DNA from 3 places in the Saccharopolyspora terrae genome. Region 2 is predicted to be linked to each of the others. Evidence: riboswitches for the same ligand, from Rfam matches in the RefSeq annotation. Region 2 holds a riboswitch; each other region holds the start of a gene.

Region 1 (3,986 bases), on a different contig from region 2:
GCTTCAGCGCCAGGACCGGGTCGTCGTTGGTGTAGGCGAGGACGACGAAACCCTGGTCCACCAGCTGCTCCGCCGCGTCCAGGAGCTCGATCGGGTCGGGCAGGAGGGTGTCCTCGTCGGCCACCACCTCCAGCTTGACCCAATTCGTCTCCAAGGCTTCGCGGGCGAGCTGCGCGGTGAGCACCGCTTCGGCGGCGGTGCGGCAGCCCGCCGTGTTGGGCAGTGCCTCGATGCCGAGCTTGCGCAGCAGGTCGAGGACACCGGTGCCGCCACCCGCGTCGGCGCGGCGCATCGCGACGGTCGTCAGCTCGGTTCCGGAGGCGATCAGCGCGCGCTCCAGCACGGCGAGGTTGTTCGCCCCACCGGTCCCGGTGATCAGGCGCGATCCGAACTCGCGGCCGGCGATCAGCAATGGGTCGTCCACGGTCACCCTCCTTGCACTGCGGTGAGGACTTCGATGCCTGCGTCGGCGTGCAGCTCCGTGGTGGGCCACGACGCGCGCGGCACCACCGCGCCGTCCAGAGCCACGGCCACACCTCGTTCCGGCACGCCGAAGTCGTCCAGCACGGACGCGAGGGTGGCGCCCGCGGCGACCTCCCGTGCTTCGCCGTTGATCACGACGTTCACTGCTGCCCTCCCAAACGGCTCGGATCGGTGGCCTTGATCAGCGGTTCCGGCTCTTCGCCGCGCAGCAGCGCCAGCACGGCGTCGACGGTGACCGGCGTGAGCAGGAACCCGCCCCGGTGGTGTCCGGTGGCGGCGAGCACTCCCGGCTCCAGCCAGCCGATCACCGGCAGGTTGTCGGTGGTGCTCGGGCGCAACCCGGCGGTGGCCTCGACCAGCGCGTACTCGGCGATGCCCGGCATCACGGTCTCGGCGTCGGCGAGCAGGTCGCGGACGCCGCCGACGGTGACCTCGGTGTCGAAGCCGACCTCGTGCTGGGTGGCGCCGAGCACCACTCCCCCGTCGTCGCGCGGCACCAGGTAGCAGGGCCTGCCGCGCACCGGGCCCCGCACCGTGCGGGTCGGCGGTGGCAGCGCGGTGGCTCGTCGCCGCAGCCGCAGGATCTCGCCCTTGACCGGGCGGATCCGGTCGGCGAGCGCCGGGTGCAGCGAACCCGAGTGCGCGCCTGCGGAGATCACCGCGACATCGCACTCCACAGTGGACTCGGCGAGCTCGACCGCGCCCGGCCGGACCGCCTCGGCGCGTTCGGCGATGAACTCCACGCCCGCCGCTTCCGCCGCCGCGCGCAGCGCGGTCAGCGCGAGCCGGTTGTCCACCGCGAGATCGCCCGGCACCTCCAGCCCACCGCGCACCGCGGGGCCCAGCGAGGGCTCCCGCCTGCGCAGTTCGCGGCCCGTCAACCGGGTCACGCTGCGGCCCAGCCCTGCCAGGTATCCGGCGACGGTGTCGAGCTCTTCGCGGTCGGCGCCGTCGACGCCGAACATCAGCGTGCCCTCGGTGCGCAGCCCGGACGGCAGACCGGACGCGCGGCTGAGCTCGTCGGCGAAGTCCGGCCAGCGGTTCAGCGACGTCGAGCCCAGTTCGAGCAGTTCTTCCTCGCCTGGCCACGCCTCGGCGAGAGGCGCGAGCATCCCGCCCGCGACGTACGAGGCACCTGAGGCGGGGGCCGGATCGACCAGGCTCACCCGGTTCCCGGCCGCTGCGGCGCGCCAGGCCACGGACAGGCCGACGACTCCGCCGCCCACCACGACGACATGATCGGTTCTCTTCCCAGACAACTCCACGCTCCCTGCGCCGGCATGACCCGGATCAGGTTCGACGGTCGGAGCCCTGCGCTCCCTCTCAGCCCGGTCCGCCGGGCTCCCGTGCTCACCACCGTCCACCGTACCCGTCAACAGATCGCCACGTCAGCGCCTGGTCCGGAGGATCTGCTGAGGAGGGCCGCGGAGCCGCTGCTTCAGGTGCGGACTCAGCCAGCAGGTTCTTCAACGGCTTCGCGGCGAGTACGCCGGGACGCCGTACATCAGGAGCGGCGCACGGAGTCCACGGAACGCTCAGGCCCTGCCACTGGCACCGCCGAGCGAAGCAACCACGAAACAAGGCTTAGGCTGGGGACATGCCTGGATTGGACGGCTTCGGGATTCGCGCTCGCCTGGCCGAGGCGAAGTTGTACCTGTGCACCGACGCTCGCAGCGAGCGAGGTGACCTCGCGGAGTTCGCCGACGCCGCGCTCGCCGGTGGTGTCGACATCATCCAGCTGCGCGACAAGGGCCCGGGCGGTGCTCCGCTGGAGGCCCGCCACGAGCTCGCCGCGCTGGAGGTGCTGGCCGAGGCCTGCGTGCGGCACGGTGCGCTGCTGGCGGTCAACGACCGCGCGGACGTCGCGCTGGCCGCGGAGGCCGACGTGCTGCACCTGGGCCAGGACGACCTGCCGGTGGACATCGCCCGCCGCATCGTCGGCGACCAGGTGGCGATCGGCCGCTCCACGCACGACATCGCCCAGGCCGACTCGGCGGCGACCGAACCGGGCGTGGACTACTTCTGCACCGGGCCGGTGTGGACGACTCCGACCAAGCCCGGACGTCCCGCCGCGGGCATCGACCTGGTCCGGCACACCGCCGAGCACCGGGGGCACGGCCGTCCGTGGTTCGCCATCGGCGGCATCGGCCCCGAGAACCTCGACGAGGCGATCGAGGCGGGCGCCGAGCGCATCGTGGTGGTCCGCGCGATCACCGCCGCCGACGACCCCGAAGCCGCCGCCCGCGACCTCCGGGCGCGGCTTCCCTGACCTGACGACGAACGACCCCCGGGACCGAAGATCCCGGGGGTCGTCGTGCGTGAAGTGGTGTCAGCGGGAGCCGCTGTCACCGATCACTGGGTCAGCAGGGAGACGCCGTAAGCCGACAGTGCCTCGTTGACCGGCTGGAAGTAGGTCGTGCCACCGCTGGTGCAGTCGCCCGAACCGCCCGAGGTCATGCCCTGGGCCTGGTCGCCCGAGATGAACGAGCCACCGGAGTCGCCCGGCTCGGCGCAGACGTCGGTGCGGGTCAGCCCCTCGACGGTGCCCTGCTCGTACTGCACGGACTGGTTCTTGGCCTCCAGCGTGCCGCAGTGCCAGCCGGTGGTGGAACCGGAGCGGCAGATCGACGCGCCCTCCGAGGCCTCCGTGGAACCGGCCACGGCGACCGTGCCGCCGCTGTAGTCGTTCACCGCGGCTTGCGGGCTGTCGTCGGTGCCGACGGAGATGAAGGAGTGGTCATCACCGGGGAAGGACGAGCCCTCGAAGGTGCCGCTGGGCTCGGTGGTGGTGTCGCCCGTACCGCCGCAGTGGCCGGCGGAGACGAACCCGCCCTCCACGGCGAAACCGACGGAGCAGCGAGCGCCGCTGCCGATGTAGTAGGCGTTGCCGCCGACCACGTCCATCAGCGTCCGGGGCTGCTCCTGCGACTCGACGACCTTCACCGCTTCGGTCGGCACGCCCGCGGCCTGCGCGAACTGCGCGCCCTCGGCGGCGGCACCCGGCTTGACGGTGACGACGACGGCGTTCTGCTTGTTGCTCGCGTACCAGCCGGTGACGCTCTTCGGCGCCTGCGCCTTGCCCGCGTTGAGCCCGTCGACGACCCCGTTGAGCTGCTTGGTGCTGAAGGCGACCTGGCGGACCTCGGCACCGGCGGCGCGGACCTGCTCGGAGCGGGCCGCGTCGGTCACGCCGACCACGAGCTTGCCCGTGGCGGAGTCGAAGTAGGCGCCGCCGAAGGAGTCGGCCAACGCGTCGCGCAGGGTGCTCTCGGTGCGCTGAGCGGCGGACTCGAGCTGGAGCCGGTCGAGGGCCTGCTCCTTGGTGAGGCCGAGGTCGCGCTGCATCGCGTCGAGCAGCGTGCCCGCCACCGGGACGGCGGTGGGTGCGGTGGCGGTGGCCGGCATGGTCAGCGCGGCGACCGTGCCCGCGGTGACCAGAACGGTCCCGGCAATGCGAGCCGCGAGTCTACGTTTCATCTCGTGTCTCCCTTGTGATGACCTGA
Region 2 (3,986 bases):
TTGCTGACGCTGGCGGCCGACGTGCTCGCCTCCTCGCACCACCCGGAGGCGGCCAGCGCGGTGCGGATGCTCAGCAGCGCGGTGCTCGGCCTCATCGACGGGCAGAACTCGGACCTGGAGTTCGAGACGCGTGCCGACGTGGACGTCGCCGCGTGCCAGCGGATGGCCCGCGACAAGACCGGTGCTCTGCTGGGGGCCGCGTGCGCGCTCGGCGCGCTGCACGGTGGCGGCTCGCCGGAGCAGATCACCAGGATGCGCAGCTTCGGGGAGCGGCTGGGGCTGGCCTTCCAGCACATCGACGACCTGCTGGGGATCTGGGGTGATCCGGCGATGACCGGCAAACCCGTGTTCTCCGATCTGCGCACCCGCAAGAAGACGTTGCCGGTGGTCTCCGCGCTGACCTCGGGCTCGAGCGCGGGCCAGCGGCTGGCGTCCCTCTACTACCGGGAGCAGCCGCTGGTCAGCGGCGAGCTCGCCCAGGCCGCGGAGCTCGTCACGCTCGCCGGCGGGCGGGCGTGGAGCCAGGCCCAGGCCGATGAACTGCTCGCCTCGGCGTTGACCGATCTCCGCAGAGCGGAGCCGGTGGAGGACGCGGCAGAGGCGCTCTCGGCACTGGCCCACCTGGTGACGCGCCGGGACCACTGAGTCCCGGCGCCCGGAAACGACGGCTCCAGCCACCACCGCCGCCCCTCCTGGCTGGAGCCGTCCCCGGTCTCCGGGCGGTTCGCCTCGACGCGAACCGCCCGGTTCAGCCCTTCCGGCGGCTGCGGGCGAGCAGGCCGATGATGCCCGCGGCCACCGCGGAGATGACGAACGAGGTCAGCGCAGCGCTCATCCAGGTCGGGACGGTGAACCCGATGGCCTCGCGGGCGCCGGTCCACAACGCGGTCCACCAGCCCAGTTCGCCGGGGTTGATCAGCTGGAAGGTCGCGAAGCCCAGCAGCCAGGCGATCAGCATCCCCCAGCGGGAGGGGGCCTGCGCCGAGACGTCCCACTCGCGGTTGCGGGCGTTGTAGAAGTAGTCCACCGCCAGCACGCCGAACATCGGCACGAACACCGATCCGATCAGCAGCAGGAAGTTGGAGAACTGCTCGATGTCCATCGTCAGCGCTGCCAGCGTGCTGACCACGCCGACGATCAAGCTCAACAGCCGCCGATCGGTGCTGGGGCGCAAGTTCTGGATGGACACCGCGGTCGAATAGGTGTCGGCGAAGGACTGGTCGACCTCGCGCAGCACCAGCACCGCGAAGAACAGCACGCCCAGCGGCGCCGCCAGCAGCGGGTCGAACGCCTTGTCCCCGTCGAACCCGACCAGCGCCAGACCGAGCAGTCCCAGCAGGTAGCAGGCGATCTGGGTGACCGAGTAACCGACGGTCGCCGCGGTGAACGCACCGCTGGCCGACCGCGAGTGCCGCGAGTAGTCCGAGGCGACCGGCAGCCAGGACACCGCGACGGCCAGCGCCGCGTCGGCACCGGGCCAGAACCCCTCCCAGGACCCGTCGTTCATCGGCGGCAACGGCTGGAGCAGCAGCTGCACGAAGAAGTAGACCATCGCGATGAGCACGGCGATGCTCACGTAGCGGCGCAGCAACCTCAGCGCACCGAGGGGGCGCAAGGTCAGCGCGGTGGTGAGGGCTCCGGCGATGAGCACGTACAGCCACTGCGGTCCACCGCCGAACAGCGCCTCGGCGCCCTGGGCGATCACCAGCAGCTCGAACGTCCCCCAGCCGACCAGCTGGAGGATGTTGAGCACGGTCGGCACGTAGGACAACCGGGTGCCGAACAGGCCGCGCAGCAGCATCATCGCCGGTGCGCCCGTGCGGGCTCCGGGGATGGCCGCGATGCCGACCATCAGGCTGCCCAGCACGGTCCCGACGACGGTCGCCGTCACCGCGGCCGCGAAGGACAGCTGCGGCACGCCAGCGGGCGCGAGCACCGCGAGCGCACCGCTGAATCCCAGCAGGCTCACACCGAGGTTGCCCCAGAAGGCTCCTTGGTCGAGCACCCCCAGCGTTCTGGGTGCCGGTTCGTCCAGGGTGTTCGGAACTTCGGACCGTTCGACGTCAAGCGCCATCGACAGCTCCCTACGCCGGCATTATCCGGACAGGTTCTGCGGTCGGTGGCGCGCTGCGTGCCACCCTCTCAGCCCGATTCGCCCGAGCTCCCGCGTGGATAAGTCGGGCAGACCCTACCTGATCGGGTGAAGCGGGGTCAGTCAGCGCCTCCTGTTGCCGAACAGCCCGCGGGTGACCTCGCGGCCGACGGCGCTGGCCGCGGAGCGGAAGAACGAGCGCACGGCCGGGTTCTCCATCGCCTTCTGGAACATCCCCGCTTCCTCGCGCGCGCCCTTCTGCTGCGGGGCCTGCCCCTCTTCCGCAGCGGGCTCGGTGACCTTCTGGGCGAGCTTCTCGTAGGCGGACTCGCGATCGATCGTCTCGGAGTACTTGGCGTGCAGGTCGGAGGACTGGGCCGAGGAGCGGACCGCGTCCTCGCCGATGGTGCCCATCAGCGAGCGCGGCGGGCGCAGCCGCGTCCAGGCCACCGGTGTCGGAGCGCCGGTCTCCGACAGCACCGTCACGATCGCCTCCCCGATGCCGAGGCTCGTCAGCGCCTCGTCGAGCTGGTAGTGCTCGGTGGTCGGGTAGGTCTTCACCGTCTTGGACAGCGCCTTCTGGTCCTCGGGGGTGAACGCGCGGATCGCGTGCTGGACGCGGGCGCCCAGCTGCGAGAGCACCGGGTTGGGCAGGTCGGTGGGCAGCTGGGTGCAGAAGAAGACGCCGACTCCCTTGGAGCGGATGAGCTTCACCGTCTGCTCGATGCGGTCGAGGAACGCCTTGGACGCGTCGTTGAACAGCAGGTGCGCTTCGTCGAAGAAGAACACCAGCTTCGGCCGGTCCAGGTCACCGGCTTCGGGCATCTCCTCGAAGAGCTCGGCCAGCAGCCACATCAGGAACGTGGAGAACAGCACCGGGTTGGTCTGCACGTCGTCGAGCTCGAGGAGGTTGACCACGCCCTTGCCCTCGGTCTGCCGGAGCAGGTCGGCCACCTCCAGCTCGGGTTCGCCGAAGAACTCGTCCCCGCCCTGGGCCTCCAGGTTCGACAGCGCCCGCAGGATCACCCCGGCGCTGGCGGCCGAGACACCACCGATGCCCTTGAGGTCCGCCTTGCCCTCGTCGCTGGTCAGGTACTGGATGACCGACCGCAGGTCCTTGGTGTCCAGCAGTCCGAGCCCGCGCTGGTCGGCCCAGTGGAAGATCAGCCCGAGGGTGGACTCCTGGGTGGCGTTGAGCCCGAGCACCTTGGACAGCAGCAGCGGCCCGAAGCTGGTGATCGACGCCCGGATCGGCACCCCGCGGCCGCCGGTGCCCAGCGAGAGGAACTGCACCGGGTAGGACGAGGCCTGCCAGTCGTCGCCGACGTCCTGGGCGCGCGCGGTGAGCTTCTCGCCGCCCTCGCCGGGCTGGGCGAGCCCGGACAAGTCGCCCTTGATGTCGGCGAGCACGACGGGAACCCCGGCGTCGGAGAGCTGTTCGGCGAGCAGTTGCAGCGTTTTGGTCTTGCCGGTGCCGGTCGCACCCGCGACCAGGCCGTGCCGGTTGAGCGTGGCCAGCGGGATGCGCACCTGGGCCGCGGCATCGGCCTCGTTGTCGATGACCACCGCCCCGAGGTCGACGGCGGCTCCGCCGGAGGTGTACCCGGCCGCGATCTGCTGAGCAGCGTTGTTGTCGGTCACCGCGGTCTCCTCCCATCGGCACGTTCCCTTCGGAAGGTAGGTCGGTCCGGCCGCCGAGCCGGGGAGTGCCACTCGGTCGAGGGACAGGCGGGCGCGTCCGCACTAGCACCCCGAACGAGCCGCCAAAAGGCTCGTTGACCACCGGAAAGATCTCCTTCGACGGCATGGGATGCATCGCTCGATGGAGTTAGAGTCTGGTCGGACCACATGGCTGTGAGCGAGCGTGCGTGAGGAGTGCGTCGTGACCGGATTG
Region 3 (3,986 bases), on a different contig from region 2:
GGACCTGCTCGACGAGTCGGTGCCCGCGCTGGCCGGATTCCTGCTGGACACCCTGCGCGAGTGGCGGGTCAAGCCCGAGCAGGTCGCCTTCGTGGAGGGCATCCCGCGCGCCGACCGGGAGGTGTTCTCGCTGGTCGAGCACGACCTGCCGGGTGCCCGCTTCCACGCGTTCGACGAGATCATGCGCGACGGCCTGCCCGCCAAGCCCGGGCAGCGGTGGCTGTCGACGCGGTTCCACCTGCACCTGATGGCAGCCGCCGCGGGCGCGAGCGGGGTCGCGGTGTCGATCAACTCCGGTTACTACACCAACAAGCACCGGTCGTTGATCGACCGCGGTTCCGGCTGGGAGCTGAGCGAGGGCCTGCGGATCCCGCCGAGCCCGAGCGCCGGCGGCTTCAGCTCCGCCGCGCTGCGCGAGTTGCAGCAGCGCAAGGCGGCGCTGGCGAAGGCGATCTACGGCTGAGCGACCCGGTCCTGCTCGATGCGCACGGTCTCGGCGAGCGCGTTGGTCTCCTCCGGGGTGCGCGACTCGGGGATCTCGCACTCCGGGGCCTCGGGCTCGACAGCGGACTGCGGCCAGATCTGGGGCGCCTCGATGCCGGGGAGCAGCTGCGCGGACTCGGGGGTCTCGCGAACGTCCTTGCGGCGGTCGGCGATGTAGAACGGCGCGGCGGCCAGGATCGGAACCGACATGCCGAGAAAAACGATCAGAAGTGAAGACATTGCCCCAGAACTCCATCCACGCCTGCGGAAGATTCCGCCACTCACAACGCCCTGCTAGGACAGGGGGCTCGCCCAGCATGTCGCTGTGCGAGCCACTTCGTTAACACCCCAAGATTGTGTCGCGCATCACAGAATGAATCACGCGGTGGTGTGGTGCGAAACGAATGACGGCCCGCCGTTCCCGGCGAGCCGTCATCGATGTTTCCGAGACGCGAAACCCTTGTCACGCAAGGAATTTCGCAGTGGGCCAGGTTTCCTTGACCCACGCGCCGTTCCAGAACACCCACTCGTACTCCGTCGCCCGGGTGAACGCGGCGAACATCTGCTCGCGCGTCGCGTCGTCCGAGCGCGCCGCGACCCTGTCGACGAGCTCCCGGGCGGCCAGCACGGCTTCGGCGAACTCGTCGTCGGCGTAGGTGGTGATCCACGCCTTGTAGGGGTGGCCCTCGATGTCGCCGGTGGCGTCGAGGATCTTGCTGCCGACGTACTGGTACACCCAGAAGCACGGCAGGATCGCGGCCAGCAGCACCGGGTACGACTCGGTCAGCGCGCAGGCGCGCAGGTAGGACGTGTAGGCCAGGCACGACGGCGAGGTGTCCACACCGGAGATCTCCTCGTCGGTCAGGCCGAACTCGGCGACGTAACCGGCGTGCAGCCGCCGCTCCTCCACCAGCGCGCCCTGCGCGGCCCCGGCGAGGAACGCCGCGTCGGCCGCGTCATCGGCCCTGGTCGCAGCTGCCGACAGCGCCTGCGCGAAGCCGACCAGGTAGCGCGCGTCCTGCACGATGTAGAACACGAAGACGTCCCGCTGAAGGCTGCCGTCGGCCAGCGCCTTGTTGAACGGGTGGTCCACGATCGCCTGCTGCAATCCGGCGGTGCGCTCCCAGGCCTGGGCGCAGAACCCTCCGGCGGGCGGAGCGGGCAACGTGCTCATGAGAACCCCTCACAGAATTCGGAATCTCGGGTGCGGTGGCGCAGCTGCGGGCGTTGTCGTCCGAACCGTCCGGGCGAAGCGGACTTCGACCACGGGCGGTTCGGACCGAGACCGCCCTCAGCCGCTCACCACCACTGGTGGAAGTGGTGCACCGGGCCGTGGCCGTGGCCGACGTCGAGGCGTTCCGAGGCGCGCAGGGCCTCGGTGAGGTACCGCTTGGCCTCGCGGACGGCCTCCAGCCAGTCCGCGCGCTGCGGGCGCAGCGCCGCGATCGCCGCCGAGAGCGTGCACCCGGTGCCGTGGTCGTTGGTGGTGGCCACCCGCTCGCTGCTGAGGAACTCCGCCAGGCCGTCGCCGTAGAGCAGGTCGACGCTCGACTCGCCGCTGAGGTGCCCGCCCTTGAGCAGCACCTGCTTGGCGCCCAGCGCGGCCAGCCGCTCGGCCTGCGCGGGCATCTCGTCGGGGCCGCCGATCTCGGCTTCGCCGAGCAGGTCGGCCGCCTCCGGCAGGTTCGGCGTGATCAGGTCCACCCTCGGCAGCAGCTCGTCGCGCAGCGCGCCGACGGCCTCGGGCGCGAGCAGCCGGTCACCGCTCTTGGCGACCATGACCGGGTCGAGCACCACGAACGGGGGCGAGTAGCGCTCCAGCACGGCCGTGACCGCGCGGATGACCTCGGCGTTGGCGAGCATGCCGATCTTGACCGCGTCCACCCGGACGTCGTCGAGCAGCGTCACCAGCTGGTCGGTGATGAAGTCCGGCGGGACCTCCTGCACCCGGCTCACCCCGGTGGTGGTCTGCGCGACCAGCGCGGTGATCACCGACATGCCGTAGGCGCCGTTGGCCGAGAACGCCTTGAGATCAGCTTGGATTCCGGCGCCGCCGCTGGGGTCGGTCCCGGCGATGGTCAGCACATTGGGAGCCATGACGTCCCTCCGCTAGTACGAGCTAGGTCAGGTTCAACGGGTCTGTTCTCAGCCCTGGCAGGGCACCCCGCGTCACTGGCACCAACCTAACAACCGAGGGCAAGCCCCCGGGGCGCGCGGGTTCACTCGATCAACCCGATCACCTGGCCGACGTGGAGCGCTTCGCCAGGCCGCACCTGGTGCCACAGGGTCCCCGTGGCCAGCGCCGACACCCGGATCGCGGCGCCGTCGGCCTCGGCGGGACGCAGCTCGGCCAGCGGCTGGCCCGCCCGCACCCGGCTCCCGTCGGAGGCCAGCCAGCGCACCAGCAGCCAGCAGGCCGGGCCCGCGCCCGGCAGGTGAAGATCGGTCATGCCGCCCCCCGGCTCCCAAGACCTGCGAGAATGCGACGAATGCCGCAGCGGATGAGCCCTCCGGGGGGAAAAGCCACCCCGATGGAGCAGTGCGACCGCGATCGATTTCACACCGTGAAAGCCCCCACCGGAAGGCAAGGTCATCCTTCGCCGCGGACTAAAGTGGAGGGCGATGGAAACCACGACCGATGCCCCAGGCTTCGCCCGCTCGCGCCGGCAGCGTCCTGAACAGGACCCCGCGCAGATCTGGGCGCCGCTAGCGGACCTGACCGAGGCCGCCGTCGCGGCCGCCGGATCGGGGACGGTGGCGATCACCCGCGGTTTTGACCGCAACAGCCGTCAGCGCGCCAAGGCACTGCGCGATCTGCTGGCCCGGCGCGACGTGCCCGCGATCGAGGTCACGCCCGCCCCGGGCAGCGACCGGTTGCTGGCCGACGTGGCGGTCAGCGCCGTGGTCAACCTGATCGGCGCCGGTTCGTGGCAGCCCTACCGGCTCGCCGCGCAGCTGCGCGCCCCGGTGCTGACCCCCAAGCCCGGCACCGAGCCGGGTGACGAGGTCACCCGCGATGTCATCGCCCTGGCCGGCGAGGAATCCGGCAAGCGCGACGTCGCGATCTCGCACGTCGCGGTGCGCGGCGACAAGCCCACCGACGGCCGGCTGACCGTCTCCTTCGACGGCACCGAGCAGGTCATCGACGGCGGCTGGTTGACCGCCACCGTGACCGGCGACCAGCTCAGCGTGCAGTTCGGCGGCCAGGGGCTGGACGAGCGGTCGATCAACACCGGCAAGATCCGCATCGAGGCGTCCGACGCGCCGCACCGCCTGGTGCGCGACGAGCTCCCGATCGCCGACTTCGAGGGCGCGGTCGTGCTCTCCGCCGAGCCCGCAGGGCTGAAGGTGCGTCCGGTCTGACGGTTCCTTGGCCCGGACGAGTGTCGTCGGCTAACAGCGTTCGCTCAGGGGCGATTCCCGGTTGTGGGGGTCGCCCCGAGTTGCGTTCGGGCCCGCGAACCCGGCCGTGACCGCGCGCACTTTCCCCGTTGTTTCGGCGA

Evidence for each region. A riboswitch is a leader RNA that binds a small molecule or an ion and turns the genes downstream of it on or off. The one in region 2 is predicted to bind thiamine pyrophosphate.
Region 1: another riboswitch for thiamine pyrophosphate. It lies ahead of thiO (glycine oxidase ThiO); the one in region 2 lies ahead of E1181_RS17970 (purine-cytosine permease family protein).
Region 3: another riboswitch for thiamine pyrophosphate. It lies ahead of thiD (bifunctional hydroxymethylpyrimidine kinase/phosphomethylpyrimidine kinase); the one in region 2 lies ahead of E1181_RS17970 (purine-cytosine permease family protein).

The regions. Positions count from the first base shown of each region.
Region 1 is NZ_SMKS01000034.1:10,872-14,857, reverse strand. Features, by position in the region: gene thiG (thiazole synthase) at 1-424, opposite strand, end outside; gene thiS (sulfur carrier protein ThiS) at 427-627, opposite strand; gene thiO (glycine oxidase ThiO) at 624-1,742, opposite strand; TPP riboswitch at 1,734-1,841, opposite strand; gene thiE (thiamine phosphate synthase) at 2,081-2,752, shown strand; gene E1181_RS18915 (S1 family peptidase) at 2,836-3,960, opposite strand.
Region 2 is NZ_SMKS01000031.1:8,180-12,165, reverse strand. Features, by position in the region: gene E1181_RS17975 (family 2 encapsulin nanocompartment cargo protein polyprenyl transferase) at 1-645, shown strand, start outside; gene E1181_RS17970 (purine-cytosine permease family protein) at 749-2,074, opposite strand; TPP riboswitch at 2,065-2,178, opposite strand; gene E1181_RS17965 (helicase HerA-like domain-containing protein) at 2,216-3,733, opposite strand; gene larE (ATP-dependent sacrificial sulfur transferase LarE) at 3,975-3,986, shown strand, end outside.
Region 3 is NZ_SMKS01000021.1:426-4,411, reverse strand. Features, by position in the region: gene E1181_RS14220 (polysaccharide pyruvyl transferase family protein) at 1-463, shown strand, start outside; gene E1181_RS14215 (hypothetical protein) at 454-693, opposite strand; gene tenA (thiaminase II) at 947-1,657, opposite strand; gene thiD (bifunctional hydroxymethylpyrimidine kinase/phosphomethylpyrimidine kinase) at 1,783-2,580, opposite strand; TPP riboswitch at 2,568-2,660, opposite strand; gene E1181_RS14200 (biotin/lipoyl-containing protein) at 2,703-2,933, opposite strand; gene E1181_RS14195 (hypothetical protein) at 3,106-3,846, shown strand.